Regions from separate parts of the Arthrobacter sp. 2762 genome, predicted to be linked through region 1. Evidence: riboswitches for the same ligand, from Rfam matches in the RefSeq annotation. Region 1 holds a riboswitch; each other region holds the start of a gene.
The links. Region 1 has a riboswitch for S-adenosylmethionine ahead of ABIE18_RS15725 (hypothetical protein). Riboswitches for the same ligand answer to the same signal wherever they lie in the genome.

Region 1 (4,206 bases):
CCGTGGCGTCCGCCACTTGCTCGATGGTGAGGCGCTGCGCCTGGCGGGCTGCGCGGATTCTGGAACCAATGGCAACGGGAACGTTGCTTGGTTCAACGGGGAGAGCCTTCATTCACGAACCTTTCAGGCCTGTCATTGGGCCCTGTCATTGCAGCAATAGTAGCGGGATCACGGGCTGTGGGAGCCACAAACAGCCCAACGATGACCAAAGCCCCTTGACTGTTACTCCGATCACAACATATCCTCATAGGCAACAAGTGTTGTCTGTGAGGCACAACACGAACCCAATCTCCAATCATCAGCACGGAGACTTCGGCGCTTCGCAGGAGTATCGTCGAAAACCCCAACCTCCGTGCACCAGCTCCAAGGAGCCACTCATGGACTCATCGTTCATAAACATCGCCATTGTGGTGGTGTACCTGCTTGCCATGCTCGCATTCGGTTGGTGGGGCAAGTCCCGCACCAAGAACAACAGCGACTTCCTGGTGGCCGGCCGCCGCCTGGGACCCTTCCTTTACACAGGCACCATGGCCGCAGTTGTCCTCGGTGGCGCATCCACCGTCGGCGGCGTCGGCTTGGGCTACAAGTTCGGCATCTCGGGGATGTGGCTGGTAGTCGCAATCGGCTCCGGCGTCCTCCTCCTGAGCTTGCTCTTCGCCGGGACCATCCAGCGCCTGAAGATCTACACGGTCTCCCAAATGCTGAGCCTTCGCTACGGCAGCAAGGCTACGCAGACCTCCGGAATCGTCATGCTGGCCTACACCCTCATGCTCTGTGCCACATCCACCGGCGCATACGCCACGATCTTCGTCGTCCTCTTCGACTGGGAACGCTGGATGGCGATCGCCGTCGGCGGTGCGATCGTGCTTGTTTACTCGACAATCGGTGGCATGTGGTCCATCACGTTGGCCGACCAGGTCCAGTTCATCATCAAGACCGTAGGCATCTTCTTCCTGATGCTCCCGTTCGTCATGAATGCGGCCGGAGGACTGGATGGCATCCGTCAGCGTGTCGATGCGAGCTTCTTCCAGATTGACGGAATCGGTCTCCAGACGATCATCACGTACTTCGTTGTTTACACCCTTGGACTCCTTATCGGCCAGGACATCTGGCAGCGCGTCTTCACGGCCAAGACTCCCAAGGTTGCACGCTGGGGCGGCGCGACGGCCGGCGTTTACTGCATCCTCTACGGTGTAGCCGGCGCCTTGATCGGCCTGGCCGCCCGGGTGGCGCTCCCCAACATTGATGTCGCCAACCTCGGCAAGGACGTCGTGTATGCCGAAGTGGCAACGCACATCCTGCCCATCGGCATCGGCGGCCTGGTCATGGCCGCAGCTGTTGCAGCCATGATGTCCACTGCTTCAGGTGCCCTGATTGCCGCCGCCACCGTGGCTCGCGCAGATGTTGTTCCGTTCGTTGCCAGCTGGTTCGGCAAGACCATCAACACTGACGACACCGAAAACCCCGAGCACGACGTCAAGGCCAACCGTTACTGGGTTCTTGGCCTGGGCATCGTTGCGGTGCTGATCTCCATGGCCGCGCAGGACGTGGTTGTTGCCCTCACCATTGCCTACGACATCCTGGTAGGCGGCCTCCTCGTCGCGATCCTCGGCGGCCTCGTCTGGAAGCGCGGAACCGGTATCGCTGCTGCCTGGTCCATGGCAATGGGCTCGATTCTGACTCTGGCCTTGCTGATCCTGTTCGCAACTGGAGCCATTCCGAGCGTCGATGGCGTTTACGCCAACGAACCCATCTACTACGGCCTGGCAGCGTCGTTCGTGGCCTATGTCGTGATTTCCCTCCTCACGCCGCCCACGGAACCAGAAGTTCGGGCCGCTTGGGACAAGCGCGTGGCCGGTGCGGTCTCTGACGAATTGCCCCTGGAGGCCCACCCTGTCAGCAGCCACCACGCCAGCTAGCTGAGCAGACCCAGCCCCAAGTAATGTTCGACGGCGGCGCCGCCCCTTCCCGGGGCAGCGTCGCCGTTGCGCTTTCCGTCTAGATTCGGGCGTTGCGAGGGCCACTCTGCGCCCCATCCACACCCTTTGGCACGCACACCAGGCCCCACAACGCAGGGGATCCGAGGACCACACTTCTCCAGGACAGCACTCCTCCAGTACAGTGGTCCCAGCTTCAAGAGAGGTGGCGCCAAGCTCCGACTGGCCACACACCAACCCCATGTTCACGGGTGGTTCGGATGAGGAAGCGGCCCGTCCCGGACCAGAGACAACCGAGCGGGCAAGAGCACTCCCCCAAAGGAGCAGTCCTTGCCGTACCAAGCCCTCAGCACCCCCACCGAATCCGAAGCGCCCACCGTCCCGGTGATTCCCGGCGTCGACCTTGTCCTTGGGACGGTGACCCTGTTCGTGAACGGTGGCCTGAGCCGGTTCCGGCACCACGAAGCGCACCTGATAGCAAAGGCCCTTGCCCAGGCTGTGCGTCCGTCGCGGTGGTGTGATTCGTCGAGGACGTTGACGGTGACTGTTGCAGCGCTCGGGCGTCCGGCGGGACTGGAGCGGCATTTCAGATTCGGTGAAGAGGGCCCTGCCTAGAAGAAAACGGTCCTAGAATTCTTCGTCTTCTTCCCCGCGGAATTCTTCGGTTTCATCCAGGGGAACAACCCGCTCGTCGTCGTCCGGGACGTCGATTTCCTCCACCCAGGGTTCGTCGACTTCCTGGTCATCGCTATAGTCGTAAGCGGGGTCTGACTCGATGGTCTCCCGTTCCGGGTGGTTGGCGTGCGGTTCGGTGGTGTCCATGCTGCAACCTCCGTCTGGTGGGCTGGCAAGCAGCCTGCTGACCGAGTGCGGGGAGGGCCCCCGCCCCTGTCCTTCCATCTGAGCACTGTGCTTGAACAGGGTCAAGGCACGCCCGGAGCAAGGCAGGATCGAGCCCAAAATTAAGGCATGCCGAACATTCCATCTAAGGAATACCGGCCAAAAATCCGCGCCAATAAGCGGTACAGTGGGCGTGCAATGGGGCCGCTACTACCCCACCCAGCACAGGAGAAAAAGTGCAGAAGCACCAGGAATCCCACGGTTCGTCGAGCCCCGCTCCGGACCCCGCCCCCGGATCCGGAACACCGCCCCAACCAGTCCCGCCCACGTCCGCGGACATCAGGCGCTGGCGTCAATACCTGGCCGACGAGCGGGCCGAAGCCGCCGTCTACCGGGAACTCGCCCAGCGTCGTGACGGCGAAGAACGCCAGATCCTGCTCGCCCTGGCCGAGGCAGAGGGAAGGCACGAGGCACACTGGCTCAAGCTCCTCGGAGAGCACGCTGGCATGCCGAAGGGAGCTTCGACCCGTAGCCAGCTACTGGGCTTCCTGGCCCGGCACTTCGGCTCTGTGTTCGTGCTCGCCTTGGCTCAGCGCGCGGAAGGCCGCTCCCCTTACGGCGCCGAACCTGCCGCGACCCCGGCCATGGTTGCCGACGAACAAATCCACGAAGAAGTTGTCCGGGGCCTTGCCACGCGTGGACGCAACAGGCTCTCCGGTACCTTCCGCGCCGCCGTTTTTGGTGCCAACGACGGCCTGGTGAGCAACCTTTCACTGGTTATGGGTATGGCCGCAACGGGCGTTCCCAGCCCAGTGGTCCTTATGAGCGGTGTTGCCGGATTGCTGGCCGGCGCCCTGTCCATGGGGGCCGGCGAGTACGTTTCGGTCCGCTCGCAACGGGAGTTGCTCAACGCCACGCTGCCCACGCAGGCTACCCTCACAGCCGCCCCTTCTTTGGACATCGAACACAATGAGCTCGTGCTGGTGTATTTGGCCCGCGGCATGACCCGTGAGGCCGCCGAGCACCGCGCCGCCGAACGCATGGGACTGTTCAGTTGCGACTGCGATCCCAGCCTCTCCTTGCAACCCGAGAAGGAGCAACCCACTGACGACCACGAAACCGTGGGGTCTGCCTGGGGCGCTGCGATGTCCAGCTTCTGCTTCTTCGCCTCGGGTGCGATCGTGCCCATCCTTCCGTTCATTTTCGGCATGACGGGTGCGGCGGCACTGATGGTAGCCGGTGTTCTGGTGGGCATCGCGCTCCTGGCGACTGGCGCCGTCGTCGGACTGTTGTCCGGGACCTCACCGCTGAGTCGTGGCTTCCGGCAGCTGGCGATCGGCCTGGGTGCCGCGGCCGCCACGTATGGGCTTGGCCTCGCGTTCGGAACGATGATCGTCTAGGCGGTAATGTTGGTTCGTCCTCCGCGCGG
Region 2 (4,206 bases), on a different contig from region 1:
TTGCTCCAGCATGTCTGTGGAAGGATCGACGGCGGTCACCTGCAGACCGCGCTCCACGAGCAGTGCCGTAAATTTTCCTGTGCCTGCACCAATATCCGCGGCGGACTTCGCTCCAGGAGGAAGAAGCCAATCCACTGAGTCTGTGGGATAGCCGGGCCGAACGCGATCGTAGTGTTCGCCGCCGTCCTGGAAGCTCTGGCCCAGTTCGTGGCGGCGCGTGGCATGCAGCTTGGGACCACCTGGCCTGCCAGCGCTGCCGGAAACACCTCCGCCGGAAACACTGCCGGAAGGCACGGCCACGCACAGACTCCTTTACCGCGAACGCCAGTTACCCTACGAATTTACCGCACAGTACGCGTGTGTCAGTCAATCGTGCTGTTTCAGTCAATAGTGCAGGGTGCAGCCCCTGCGGTGCCCGGGGTGTTTGGAGCCCATTCCGGATAGATGCGGTGGTCGTTGGCCGGTACCCAGCGGCCTTCATCCACTACATAGTCCCAACCGAGACCCGTGCGCTTGAGTTCTTCGATACCAGCCAGGAGTCGTGTGGCATCCTCCAAGCGGGAGCCCACGCCGAAGCTGGCGCGCAGTGAGCCGGAAGGGAGTCCCAGCCGCTTGAGCAGGGGATGGGCGCAGAAGCGGCCGTCCCGAAGTCCTACACCGTGTTCGGCGGCGAGATAGGCGGCCACCAGTCCGGCGTCGAATCCTTCCACCGAGAAATTGACCACGCCGATAGTGTCTTCGGAGTCGCTGAAGATCCGGTGGACGGTCACGCCGTCGATTGCTTCAAGTCCCTGCACGAGGTAGGAGCGGATGGCAGCTTCATGGGCATGCCAGGCATCCTGGTCCAAGCCGGCAAGCACCTGCGTCGCGCGGGCCAATGTTGCCGCGCCGAGGACGTTGGGGGAGCCACCCTCGTGGCGGGCGGGACCTGAGGCCCAGCTGACCGAGTCCAGGCGCGCCTCACGAACAGCGCCTCCGCCGGCAAGGTGGGGAGTACCGGCGTCGAACCAGTCGGGGCGGCCCACAACGACACCGGCGCCGAACGGAGCGTAGAGCTTATGGCCGGAGAAGACGATGTAGTCGACGTCTGCGGCGGCGATGTTGATGCGGCGGTGGGGGGCCAGCTGCGCGGCGTCCACCACAATCCTGGCACCGTATTCGTGTGCAAGTGCTGCGAGTTCGGCGATCGGCAGGATTTCACCGGTCACGTTCGAGGCCCCGGTGACCGCCAGCAAAGATACGCCGCCTTGGCTGAGTTCCTCGCGGAGCTTGGCCAAGGTAGCGGTCAGTGTCGAAGCAGCTACGACACTGCGGTGAGGGACGCCCTGCCAGGGAAGGAGATTGGCATGGTGCTCGATGTCCAGGTAAAGGACCTCGCCCGTTGGCTTTCCGTCCAGTTGCGGGAGGCAGCCCGCCAACAGGTTCAGCGAGTCCGTGGTGTTCCGGGTGAAGATGACGGAATCGTCGGGACGGCCGCCGACGAATTCGCGGACGATGTCGCGGGAGTTCTCGTAGACCGAGGTGCTGATCTGGGAAGCGTAGCCTGCGCCGCGGTGGACACTGGCGTAGTAGGGGAGGATCTCGTTGAGATACGCAGAAACGATGGTCAACGCGGGAGCGGATGCCCCGTAGTCGAGGTTGGCGTAGCGGACGTGGCCACCCTGGATCAGGGGAGCTTGCAGCTCCGCGCCTGTGACGGCGGCCAGGGGCCTGCCCGCAGCGGCTTCGTGCGCTGCTTCTTCGACCGCAAGGGACGGCAGAACGGTGGAGTTGAACGTAGCAGTGCTCATGGGACCTCACTCAAGAGGGACCCCCTATGGGGATCCGCGCTTGCCGTATCCGTTCCGGACCGGCCAGGTCGTCACCCGGGGCACCCCACCGCGAATGGAGGGTTGCCGGCCAGCAAACCGGGGTTTAGCGCTGGCACTCGTGACCTGTAAAGAGGTTAGGTCACGCATCTGGCCTGCTCCAAAGTCGCTTCGCTTTGTTAAGCACATTGTTACGACGGGTCCGGAAACCGGGCTTTGGGCGAAGAAAAGACGGCGGATGCCCCGAAAAGGAGGCATCCGCCGTCGAAAATTCTATGCAAAGCCGGTTGGCTTGTTGGTGCCGCTGGGTCAGAGGAGGTCATCCAGGGCAGGGTTTAGCCGCTTGAGGACCTCTGAATGCAGGATGGAGTTGGTGGCCAGGGCATTGCCGCCAAAGGGGCCGTCCTCGCCTTCCAGCGAGGTGAAACGGCCGCCGGCTTCCGTCACAATGGGCACCAGCGCTGCCATGTCGTAAAGGTTCAACTCTGGCTCGCAGGCGATGTCCACGGCCCCCTCGGCAACCAGGCAATAGGACCAGAAGTCGCCATAGGCGCGCGTGCGCCAGATGTCTTCCGTCAACCCCAGGAACTCGTCCAGATTGCCGCGCTCTTTCCAACCGGAGAGGCTGGAATATGACATTGAGGCATCCGCCAAGCGCGAAACGTTTGACACCTTGAGCCGGGTGGCTGAGGCCAGGGAGCGGCCCATGTAGGCCCCCATGTCCTTTGCCGCCCACCAGCGCTTGCCCAGCGCGGGAGCGCTGACAACTCCAACGACCGGCTCGCCTTCGTCAACCAGTGCGATCAGGGTCGCCCACACGGGAACGCCCCGAACAAAGTTCTTTGTTCCGTCGATGGGGTCGATGATCCAACGCCGGGAGCCATGGCCGCTGCTGCCGAACTCCTCGCCGAGGACGGCGTCACGGGGGCGCGAGCGCGACAGTTGGCCACGGATGGCTTCTTCCGCAGCCTTGTCGGCATCCGTCACGGGCGTGAGGTCAGGCTTGGTCTCGACCTGCAGATCCAAAGCCTTGAAGCGGTCCATGGTTTGGGCGTCCACGGAATCCGCCAGCACGTGGGCCAGTCGAAGGTCGTCGTTGTAGCTGGAAACGGGTTGGGTCATGCCACCAAACTATCGTGAAACGTTCCGTGCAGCTGGGATGTGGAGCACCAATGCTTAGTTGACGGTACCCAGTTCCTTGGTCTCTTTGGCTTCCAAACGAGGGTCCGCGCCCAGTAGTCGTCGGAGCGAAGACAAACGGGCCACTCCGGAAGGACCGGCATGTCCCTCGTTCACCCAGGCGTCCAGGCCGCAATTGATGGCGCTGGCATCGTGCTTGCAGCCGCGGTCGCAAGCTTCCGTGCCCGGTTCCAAATCGGGGAAGGAATGCAGGATGCGGTCGGGGTCCACGTGCGCCAGTCCGAAGGAGCGGATACCGGGGGTATCGATGATCCAGCTACCCGGCGGCGCGTCTGCCAGTTTCAGGGCCAACGCCGACGACGACGTGTGCCGGCCCCGCCCGGTGACGGCGTTGACACCACCGGTAGCCCGTTCGGCTCCGGTCAGGGCATTAACCATGGTGGACTTGCCGACGCCCGAATGGCCCAGCATGACAGTCACTTTTCCATCAAGGTGGGCCCGCAATTCGGCAACGGCTCGGCTGTCCAGCCGCGCGGACAGTCCGTCGTCCGAGCGGGCATCAATTCCGGACGCTTCATCATCTGCCGTACGGCTGATGATGATGGGAAAGTCCAGGCTGAGATAGTTGGACAACAGCTCGGCAGGGTCCTTGACGTCTGCTTTGGTGACGAGCAGCAGCGGCTCGATCCCGGCGTCGTAGGCTGCAACCAAGGCGCGGTCAATAAAGCCGGTTCGGGGCTCCGGATTGGCCGCGGCGACCACCACCACAAGTTGGTCTGCGTTGGCCACCACCACTCTTTCGATGGGGTCGGTATCATCAGCGCTGCGCCGGAGCAGTGTCTTCCGCTCCTCAATGCGGACCAGCCGCGCAAGGGTGTCCGGCTCTCCCGATACGTCGCCCACCAAGGCGACGAAATCGCCGGGGACTACGGGGTTTCGTCGCAGTTCACGCGCGCGTGCAGCGATGATAATGCGTTCATCCGAGGAGTCTTCCCCAACGATGGCGGTGTAGCGCCCGCGGTCTACCGTGATGATCCGGCCGATGACGGCGTCATCATGACTGGGGCGGTCTTTGGTGCGGGGTCTTGATCCTTTTTTGTTGGGACGGATCCGGACGTCGGATTCGTCCCAGGAGCTTGCGTCGCGGCCCATGGTCAGTTGCTGGCCTCACTGGTGACGGTCTCGTCGTCGCCTGTGCCGTGCTGCAGCATGGCCTCCCACATCTGCGGAAATTCGGGCATCGTCTTGGACGTGGTAG
Region 3 (4,206 bases), on a different contig from region 1:
CCTCCAAATGCCTGGCCCGGATCACCCGTTGTGGCGGATACAGCTTGGCGATGCGTCGCTCGCTGGAAATCCCCACGTGGGCCAGGGCAAGCCGCAGGCCCTCAAAGGAAAGAGCCAGCTGCATCGGTTGAAAGTTCCCGCCGGACACCATGTGCCCGGTTTCGATATCAACCAACGGGTTGTCGCCACGTCCGTTCAGCTCCACCGTCAGAGCAGCGCGGAGCTGTGAAACCAAGGAGCGAAAAGCGCCGTGCGTCTGGGGCGCAGAACGGAATGACAAAGCATCCTGCACCGATACTTCGGGGCGAACGTCCTCCAACCACCCGCCGCGCAACAGGTAACGTACCGCGGCCGCCGAGACCTTCTGCCCGTCCACCGCCTTGCCCGCTTGGATAGCCGGCGAAAACGGGCTGAGGTTTCCACCGCCGTCGTACCTTGCAATGGCCTCAAGCGAGAGGGAAAGCGCGACGTCGGCGAGTTCCGCCAGCTGTTGCAGGCGCACCAAGGCGAGGGTGCCGGCGCCTACCGAGTAAGCGTTGGCGCTGACCAGGGCCAGGGCCTCACCGGGCGCTGGTCGCAACGGCTGAAGACCTGCGTCGGCGAGCGCTTTCGCCCCGGGTACCAAGGTGCCGTTCGCATCGATCGCTTCACCTTCACCGATGACGACGGCGGCGACGGCGGCGAGCTGGGTGAGGTCCGATGAGCCGACTGAGCCTTCGCGGGGAATGGCGGGAAGAACTCCACGGTTTAGTAGTTCCGCATAGAACTGGGCGGTCTCCGGGCGTACACCGGAGCCGCCGCGGCTGAATCCGATGAGCCGGGCGAGCATCACGGCGCGAGCGGAGGGCCGGTCCAGATGGTCGCCCACACCACTGTTGTGGTATCTGACTACCTGGATTTGATAGGCGAGAACCGACCTCTCCTCCACAGCCGTATCGCGTCCGGACCCGAGGAGGGTGTTGAGGCCGTAGATTTTCTGCCCTGAGGTCGACGCACGCTCCAGCACTTCGCGTGAGCGGCCGATCAAAGACAACGCATCGTGGTTGAGTTTCACGTGAAACGCCGGATCCAAGGCAGCCTGCGCCACGCTTTCAGGGTCCACCGGCGATGTGCCGATCAGCAGGGTTCCGGGCTCGGAGGAAATGGGCTCGGAGGACATCAGAAGTCCAGAAGATTCTGGCGGAAGCCGCCGTCGCCGTAACTCTTCCTCAACAGGCCACGGCGTCGCAGTTCGGGAGTGAGCTTGTCCAGCACTCCGTGCACGGTGACGGGGTCCACGAAGCCAGAGAAGAGGAAGCCGTCGCCACCCACAGCCTCGCCGGTCTCCTCGAGGTAGTCCGCGATTTCACCAACCGTGCCGATGATCGAATCGCCGGCACCACCGCTGCGTGCCTGCAGGATCTGGCGCAGGGTAGACCCCGGAGGGGCTGCCTTGGCGAAGTGCTCCAACGTGCCTTGGTTGCTGTTGGTGCTCAATTCAGGCAACGGCGCATCGAGGTCGAACTGCTTGAAGTCGATCACGGACAGGTAGGAGATCGAGTTGAGCTGGCTGTCGATATCACGCTGGGTAAGCTCCCGGCGCTGCGCACGCAACTCCTCGGCCTCGGCTGATGAACCAACCACGGTGGGCTTGAGCACGAAAAGTACCTTGACGTCGTCGGGGTTCCTGCCAGCCTTGGCAGCCTCGGCACGGATGGAATCCCGGTAGGCCTTCATGCCGTCAACGCCACGCGCCAAGGCGATCGCCACATCTGCATGCCCACCCGCGAACGCTTTGCCCCGAGGAGAAGCACCGGCCTGCACCAGTACGGGCTCCTCCGGCAGAGGTGCGGTGTTCAGCGGACCGCGGACCTTGAAGAAGTCACCCTGATGGCTGATGGGGTGCACTTTGGTGTGGTCGGCGAACACGCCGGCTTCAACGTCCTCAAGCACAGCGCCGGGTTCCCAGCTGCGCCAAAGCTGCCGGACGACGTCGACGAATTCCTCCGCCTTCTCATACCGAAGGTCGTGTTCAATCTGCTGGTCCAACCCGTAATTCTGTGCCGCCAGGTCACTGCCGGAGGTGACAACGTTCCAGCCGAGCTGGCCCTCGGAGAAGTGCTGCAGCGTGGCCAGGAGCCGTGCGGCTGTGAAGGGCGGATAGAACGAAGCGCTGACAGTCGGCACAATCCCAAGGTGCTTGGTGGCGGACAGAAGGTACGGGACCAGCGCCAAAGGATCATGCTTGGGCGCAAAGGAGGCGTGTGCCAGCGAAACCTCGGCGGTGCCGCCATAAGTATCAGGAACAGTAAGGGAGTCCTCGATGATGAAGAGGTCAAGGCCGGATTGCTCAAACGCGCGGACGGCGTCTTGATACAGGGCAGGTTTCTTCCAGTCGTAGCCCAGGCTGTAACCGGGAGTTCCCCACCCCTGGACACCAAAACCGTGCCCCACGAACCATCCAAAATGCAGCATGGGCTTGAGTGTAGAGCTGCCTTGTCCGTTCACCGCGACCTGATTTCTTGCGAAGTTACAGGGGGTCGTACTGCGTCAATTATGCTCCCGGGGCGTCACATTTGGGCTGCTACCCCAGCGCCGGCCGGTTACGCAACATGACGACCGCGTAACCGCTTGCAAGTGCGGGCCGCCGCCGCGGGATGTTACGTTTTTCTTGAGTAATGAGCACCAGCGCCAAGCCCTGACTTGCTGGTCGGCAACCCTCTCTCCGGCGGGGTGCCTCAGGTGACTACTCGGCGTATCGACACTTCGAACTGCAAGCGTGACTGAGGAGCACCAGCCAATGCCTGAACCCACTGAAGAAAAACTCTCCTACCGCCTGATTACAGGGCCGGATACCCGTGAATTCTGCGAGCGGATCACCACGGCCCTCGCCGACGGCTACGTGCTCCACGGCAGCCCGGCAGCCACGTTCAATGGCACGGATGTCATCGTGGCGCAGGCGGTCGTCCTGCCCGCTGCCATCGCCAACGCAGACGCCGCCGTCGCGAATGCTGTTGACCAGTTGGAGAACGACGACGACGAAGAAGCATTCGAGGGACACGCATGAGTTACGCAGGTGACCTGACCCCGCAGGACGCGTGGGCCAAGCTTGAAGAAGGCGCCATCCTGGTAGACGTCCGCACCGAGGCCGAGTGGGCACACATCGGCATTCCGGACACCAAAGCCACAGAGAATGATCCCCTGTTCATTCAGTGGAACCTCGCCGGTGGCATTCCCAACTCCCGCTTCCTTGAGGACCTGCAGCAGCAGGCACCCGAGGGCGAGGGCGTGGAACTCGTTTTCATCTGCCGCTCAGGCCAGCGCTCCATCTCTGCCGCCATCGCCGCGACGCAGGCCGGGTTCACCGCCTACAACGTGCTCGAGGGCTTCGAAGGTGACCCGGACCGCTACGGCGAGCGCACCATCAACGGCTGGAAGAACCGCGGCCTGCCAACCAACCTGGGGAACGACTAAGTGACTTTCAATCCCGATGCCGCCAGCTGGAGCCCTGACACCCAGGCAGTACGCGGTGGCCTTGACCGTACCAACTTCCAGGAGACGTCCGAACCCGTCTTCCTGAACTCCGGCTTCGTCTACGAATCCGCTGCCGCCGCCGAACGTGCCTTCACCGGCGAGGACGAACGCTTCGTTTACTCCCGCTACGGCAACCCGTCCGTAGCCACGTTCCAGGAGCGGTTGCGGTTGCTCGAAGGAACCGAAGCGTGCTTTGCGACGGCGTCCGGCATGTCCGCGGTGTTCACCGCTTTGGGTGCCCTCCTGGCTGCCGGTGATCGCGTGGTGGCCGCCCGTTCCCTGTTCGGCTCGTGCTTCGTGATCCTCAACGAGATCCTGCCACGTTGGGGCGTCGAGACCGTGTTTGTCGACGGTCCCGACCTCGACCAGTGGCGTGCTGCCCTCTCCGAACCGACCACCGCCGTGTTCTTCGAGTCGCCGTCCAACCCCATGCAGGAAATCGTGGACATCGCCGCCGTCAGCGAGCTGGCGCATGCTGCGGGAGCGACCGTCGTCGTCGACAACGTCTTTGCCACTCCCCTGCTGCAGCGTTGCGGTGACTTGGGCGCGGACGTCATCGTGTACTCCGGCACCAAGCACATCGATGGCCAGGGACGTGTCCTTGGCGGGGCGATCATGGGCACCAAGGAATTCATCGATGGCCCGGTCAAGCAGCTGATGCGGCACACCGGACCGTCGCTCTCCGCGTTCAAC
Region 4 (4,206 bases), on a different contig from region 1:
GCCTTGGGCCAGCTGGCCCTGCGATACTTCACCAGCCGCGGACCTGCAACCATCAAGGACTGTGCCGCGTGGTCCGGACTGACCATGAAGGATGTACGGCTTGGCTTACAGATAGCTGAAGAGTCCGCTCCCAGCGCCTTGGTGCCTGTGGCGATTGAGGGCCTGGACTTCTACTTGCCAGCAGAAGACGTGGAAGCACTTGCTGCGACTCCCCCGCCAGCTGATGATGGGCCGCTGCTCCCCCGTGTCGATCTCATCCAGTGCTACGACGAATACGTGATGGGCTATTCCCAATCGAGGCACTACCTCGGTGGAAGGGCACCCTATTTCCCGGAGGGCGATGCTCCCATTCACGTGGTGTTGCTGGATGGCAGGTTGGCCGGATGGTGGCGCCACGGCTTCTCCGGTGGGATCTGCGAACTCGATGTCCGAATGAACCGGCCCGTCACAACAGCCGAACAACAAGCTTTGGAGGCAGAGGTGGAACGCTACGGGAGGTTCCTGGGCATGGAGACAAAGCTGGTGTGAAACGGCGGGACTAAGCTGGGTTTAAGACCTAGGAGGCCTGCACCGTGAACAATCTGATCTTCTGGATCATCGTCTGCTCGTGGCTGATTCCCATGGGGATCCGTCTTTACAACAGGTCCCGGGCGCGGCGGCTCCAGGACCGTAATTTCCAGGACCGTAGCTTCCCGGGTCAGAACTATCCTGGCCAGAACTATCCGGGCCCCGGCTATCCCCCGCAGAATCTTCCAGGACCGGGTTACCCGCAGCAGAGCTACCCGCCGCAGAATCTTCCGGGACCGAACTATCCCGCACAGGGGTATCCCACCCAGAATTACCCGGGCTATCCCGGGGAGCCCGCCACCGTCCGCCCTGCCGATGCGCAACCGCCGGCAGGACCGCCGTCGAACGCTTCTTCACCTGCCTTCCCCACCAACAGCGGCTCTGAGCAGCAAGGCTTCCGCGCGCGAAAGCTGGCCGAACTGGACCTCAAGTTCAGCAACGGCGAGATCGCCATGGAGGACTACATGAAGCAGCGCGGCGAGATCATGAACGGCTGAGCGGGCCTAGTCGAAGAAAGCCTGGCCGTTAGGCGAAGAAGGCCTGATGCAGTTGGGCCGACAGTTGCCCGATTTCGGTGAGGAAGCCGTCGTGCCCGATGGGGGCCTCGATCAGGTGGACGGGCACGTCGCCAGGCAGATTTTGTGCCAGTTCCAATGACTGGGCCGGGAAATAGAGGCGGTCGGAGTCGACGGCTGCCACAAAGAATTCAGCAGTGGCGCTGGCCAAGGCTTCCCGCAAGGTGCCCCGGCCCCGGCTGATGTCGTGGGACATGAGTGCCTCAGTGATGGCGATGTAACTGTTGGCATCGAACCGGCGCACCAGCTTGGTGCCTTGGTGGTCGAGGTAGCTTTCCACCTGGTAGCGGCCACGCTCCCCCAGGACAGGAGCGGCTAAGGGCGTCTCCTGGTGCTGGGCTTCCCGGCCGAAGCGGAAATCAAGCTCCAGCGCTGATCGGTACGTGATGTGGGCTATCCGTCGGGCCAGGGCAAGGCCCGCCTCAGGAGTTGGTCCACCGTAGTAATCGCCGTTGTTGAAGTTCGGGTCCTGGCGGATGGCGAGTGTCTGCGACTGGGCGAAAGCGATTTGCTCGGCTGTGCTGTAGGCGCCGACAGAAATAACTGCGCACCGCTGGACACGCTCAGGGAACGTCACCGCCCACTCGAGTGCCCGCGCCCCACCCATGGAACCACCAAGGACGGCGTGCCATGACTTGATCCCCAACGCGTCGGCGAGGCGGGCTTCAGCCACCGTGCTGTCGCGCAAAGTGATCAGGGGGAAGCGGGATCCCCAGGGCCGCCCGTCCGGCGCCTCGGACGATGGGCCCGTGCTGCCGTAACAGCCGCCCACAATGTTGATGGAGATAACGAAGAACCGGTTGGTGTCGATCGTCGCGCCGGGGCCAACGAGTTGCTCCCACCAGCCTTCCTCATCAGTGGCACCGCGGGCCACATGCGTGCTTCCCGTCAGTGCGTGCTGGACGAGGACTGCGTTGGACGCATCCGTGTTCAACTGCCCCCAGGTCTCATAGGCCAACACAACGTCCGGGAGAAAACCGCCGGCTTCAAGTTCCAGCGAACCTACGCCGGCGTACTTGACCGTCCCGTCTTCTTTGCCCGGTTTGGGGGGTGCTGTAGCAGTAATGGTCATTCCTTTGACACCTAACCTCGCGCTTGCCTGCCGCCTTGCGTGCGACAGGCCAGGTCTTCACCCGGGGCACCCCACCGCGGAGGAGGGTTGCCGGCCAGCAAGCCGGGGCTGTCACTGGCACTCATGACCTAATACGTAGAGTCTAGGAAAAATACCGCTGTTTTGGCGAAGAATGTGACATCTGTGTGACGGTTTGGGGCCGCTTCGTTCAGGAACACACACGGCGAAGGGCCGCCCGGCGAATTTTCGTCGGCGGGCGGCCGCCCGCTAAGCGCCTTTGGCAGCCCGGAAACCAGCCTCCAGGTCAGCAATGATGTCGTCCACGTGCTCGATTCCCACGGACAGGCGGACAAGGCCTGGATTCACGCCCGCAACCAGCTGCTGTTCGACCGTGAGCTGGCTGTGGGTAGTCGACGCCGGGTGGATAACCAGCGAGCGGACGTCACCGATGTTGGCAACATGGGAGTGCAACTCCAGGCCGTCGACGAATCGCTTGCCGGCCTCGACGCCACCCTTGATGTTGAATGCCACCACTGCACCCGTACCCCTCGGCCCATACTTACGGCCACGGTCGTACCAAGGGCTGGACGGCAGACCCGCGAAGGCGACCGATTCGACGTCGTCGTGGCCTTCCAACCATTCCGCCACCTTAGTGGCGTTCGAGACGTGGCGCTCAACGCGCAGGCTCAAGGTTTCCAGCCCCTGGGCGATGAGGAAGGCGTTGAAGGGGGAAACCGCCGAACCCAGATCGCGCAGCAGCTGCACACGGGCCTTGAGAATGTAGGAGAGATTGGCTCCGAGCGCGCCGTCCTTGCCAAGGTCCCGGGCGTAAACGAGTCCGTTGTAGCTGGGGTCCGGAGTATTGAATCCGGGGAAGCGCTCCGGGTCCTTGCCGAAATCAAAGTTTCCGGAGTCCACGATCACGCCGGCGATCGCCGCACCGTGGCCGCCCAGATACTTGGTAGCCGAGTGCACCACGATGTCCGCTCCCCATTCGATGGGACGAATGAGGTATGGGGTGGAAAGCGTGTTATCCACGATCAGCGGCACACCAGCCTCATGCGCGGCGTGTGAAATACCCTCGATGTCCAGCACGTCCTGGCGCGGATTGGACACCACCTCGCCGAAGAACAGCTTGGTATTGGGCTGCACGGCGTCCCGCCACTGGTCCAGGTTGTCCGGGTCCTCCACGAACGTCACGGAGATGCCGAACTTCTTCAGCGTGTGCGCCAGCAGATTGTAGGTGCCGCCGTAAAGGCTGGGGCTGGCGACGATATGGTCTCCGGCCTCGGCAATGTTCAGGATGGCGAAGCTTTCCGCGGCCTGTCCGGAGCTAAGGAGCAATGCGCCCAGTCCGCCTTCGAGGCTGGCGATCCGTTGCTCCACGGCATCTTGTGTTGGGTTGCCGATACGGGTGTAGATCGGGGCGAGCTCGGCCAAGGCAAAGCGGTTGGCTGCGCTCTCTGCGCTGGGGAAAACGAAGGACGTGGTCTGGTAGATCGGAAGCGACCGCGCTCCCGTGGCAGAGTCAGGCTCCTGCCCTGCGTGGATCTGGCGTGTTTCGAAAGACCATCCTTGGGACATTGAATTCTCCTCTTAGTGGCGCGCGGGTTTGCCGTTGATCGCTGTAGGCGTGGGCTGGGGCCAGTCTAGGAAGCGCCCGGGTGCTTGGACAGCTTTGTGACGAAGGCAGTATTTTTCAGTCTTTACGCGACCCGGCGTGACGCCTTCCGGCGGCGCGCAACAAGGTCCCATGTTAGTTAGGCTTCCCTTAGCTGAGACCCCGATCACAAAGTGCCAAGATGAAGCCATGCGCATGGATCACGTCTCTTACGCTTGTGAACGAGATGGCCTTTTGGCCACTACCGAACGAATTTCCGCAGCTCTGGGAGTGGACGCAGTCCGGGGCGGAGTGCACCCGCGCTTCGGTACCCGGAACATGATCATTCCCTTGGCGGATAACAAATACCTGGAAGTCGTAGAGGTCCTGGA

Region 2: another riboswitch for S-adenosylmethionine. It lies ahead of ABIE18_RS09385 (aminotransferase class V-fold PLP-dependent enzyme); the one in region 1 lies ahead of ABIE18_RS15725 (hypothetical protein).
Region 3: another riboswitch for S-adenosylmethionine. It lies ahead of ABIE18_RS18850 (DUF1737 domain-containing protein); the one in region 1 lies ahead of ABIE18_RS15725 (hypothetical protein).
Region 4: another riboswitch for S-adenosylmethionine. It lies ahead of metX (homoserine O-acetyltransferase MetX); the one in region 1 lies ahead of ABIE18_RS15725 (hypothetical protein).

What each region holds. Positions count from the first base shown of each region.
Region 1 is NZ_JBEPSI010000008.1:123,421-127,626, forward strand. It holds gene ABIE18_RS15715 (helix-turn-helix domain-containing protein) at 1-112, opposite strand, end outside; gene ABIE18_RS15720 (sodium:solute symporter family protein) at 378-1,919, shown strand; SAM riboswitch class IV at 2,132-2,251, shown strand; gene ABIE18_RS15725 (hypothetical protein) at 2,268-2,552, shown strand; gene ABIE18_RS15730 (hypothetical protein) at 2,565-2,759, opposite strand; gene ABIE18_RS15735 (VIT1/CCC1 transporter family protein) at 3,014-4,177, shown strand.
Region 2 is NZ_JBEPSI010000004.1:181,165-185,370, forward strand. It holds gene ABIE18_RS09380 (class I SAM-dependent methyltransferase) at 1-294, opposite strand, end outside; gene ABIE18_RS09385 (aminotransferase class V-fold PLP-dependent enzyme) at 381-1,790, opposite strand; SAM riboswitch class IV at 1,822-1,935, opposite strand; gene hisN (histidinol-phosphatase) at 2,118-2,930, opposite strand; gene rsgA (ribosome small subunit-dependent GTPase A) at 2,985-4,100, opposite strand; gene aroA (3-phosphoshikimate 1-carboxyvinyltransferase) at 4,103-4,206, opposite strand, start outside.
Region 3 is NZ_JBEPSI010000011.1:53,495-57,700, forward strand. It holds gene ABIE18_RS18840 (aromatic amino acid ammonia-lyase) at 1-1,159, opposite strand, end outside; gene ABIE18_RS18845 (NtaA/DmoA family FMN-dependent monooxygenase) at 1,159-2,487, opposite strand; SAM riboswitch class IV at 2,654-2,765, shown strand; gene ABIE18_RS18850 (DUF1737 domain-containing protein) at 2,780-3,046, shown strand; gene ABIE18_RS18855 (rhodanese-like domain-containing protein) at 3,043-3,453, shown strand; gene ABIE18_RS18860 (O-succinylhomoserine sulfhydrylase) at 3,454-4,206, shown strand, end outside.
Region 4 is NZ_JBEPSI010000002.1:173,631-177,836, forward strand. It holds gene ABIE18_RS04900 (winged helix DNA-binding domain-containing protein) at 1-528, shown strand, start outside; gene ABIE18_RS04905 (hypothetical protein) at 573-1,064, shown strand; gene metX (homoserine O-acetyltransferase MetX) at 1,093-2,214, opposite strand; SAM riboswitch class IV at 2,229-2,343, opposite strand; gene ABIE18_RS04915 (bifunctional o-acetylhomoserine/o-acetylserine sulfhydrylase) at 2,482-3,798, opposite strand; gene ABIE18_RS04920 (VOC family protein) at 4,025-4,206, shown strand, end outside.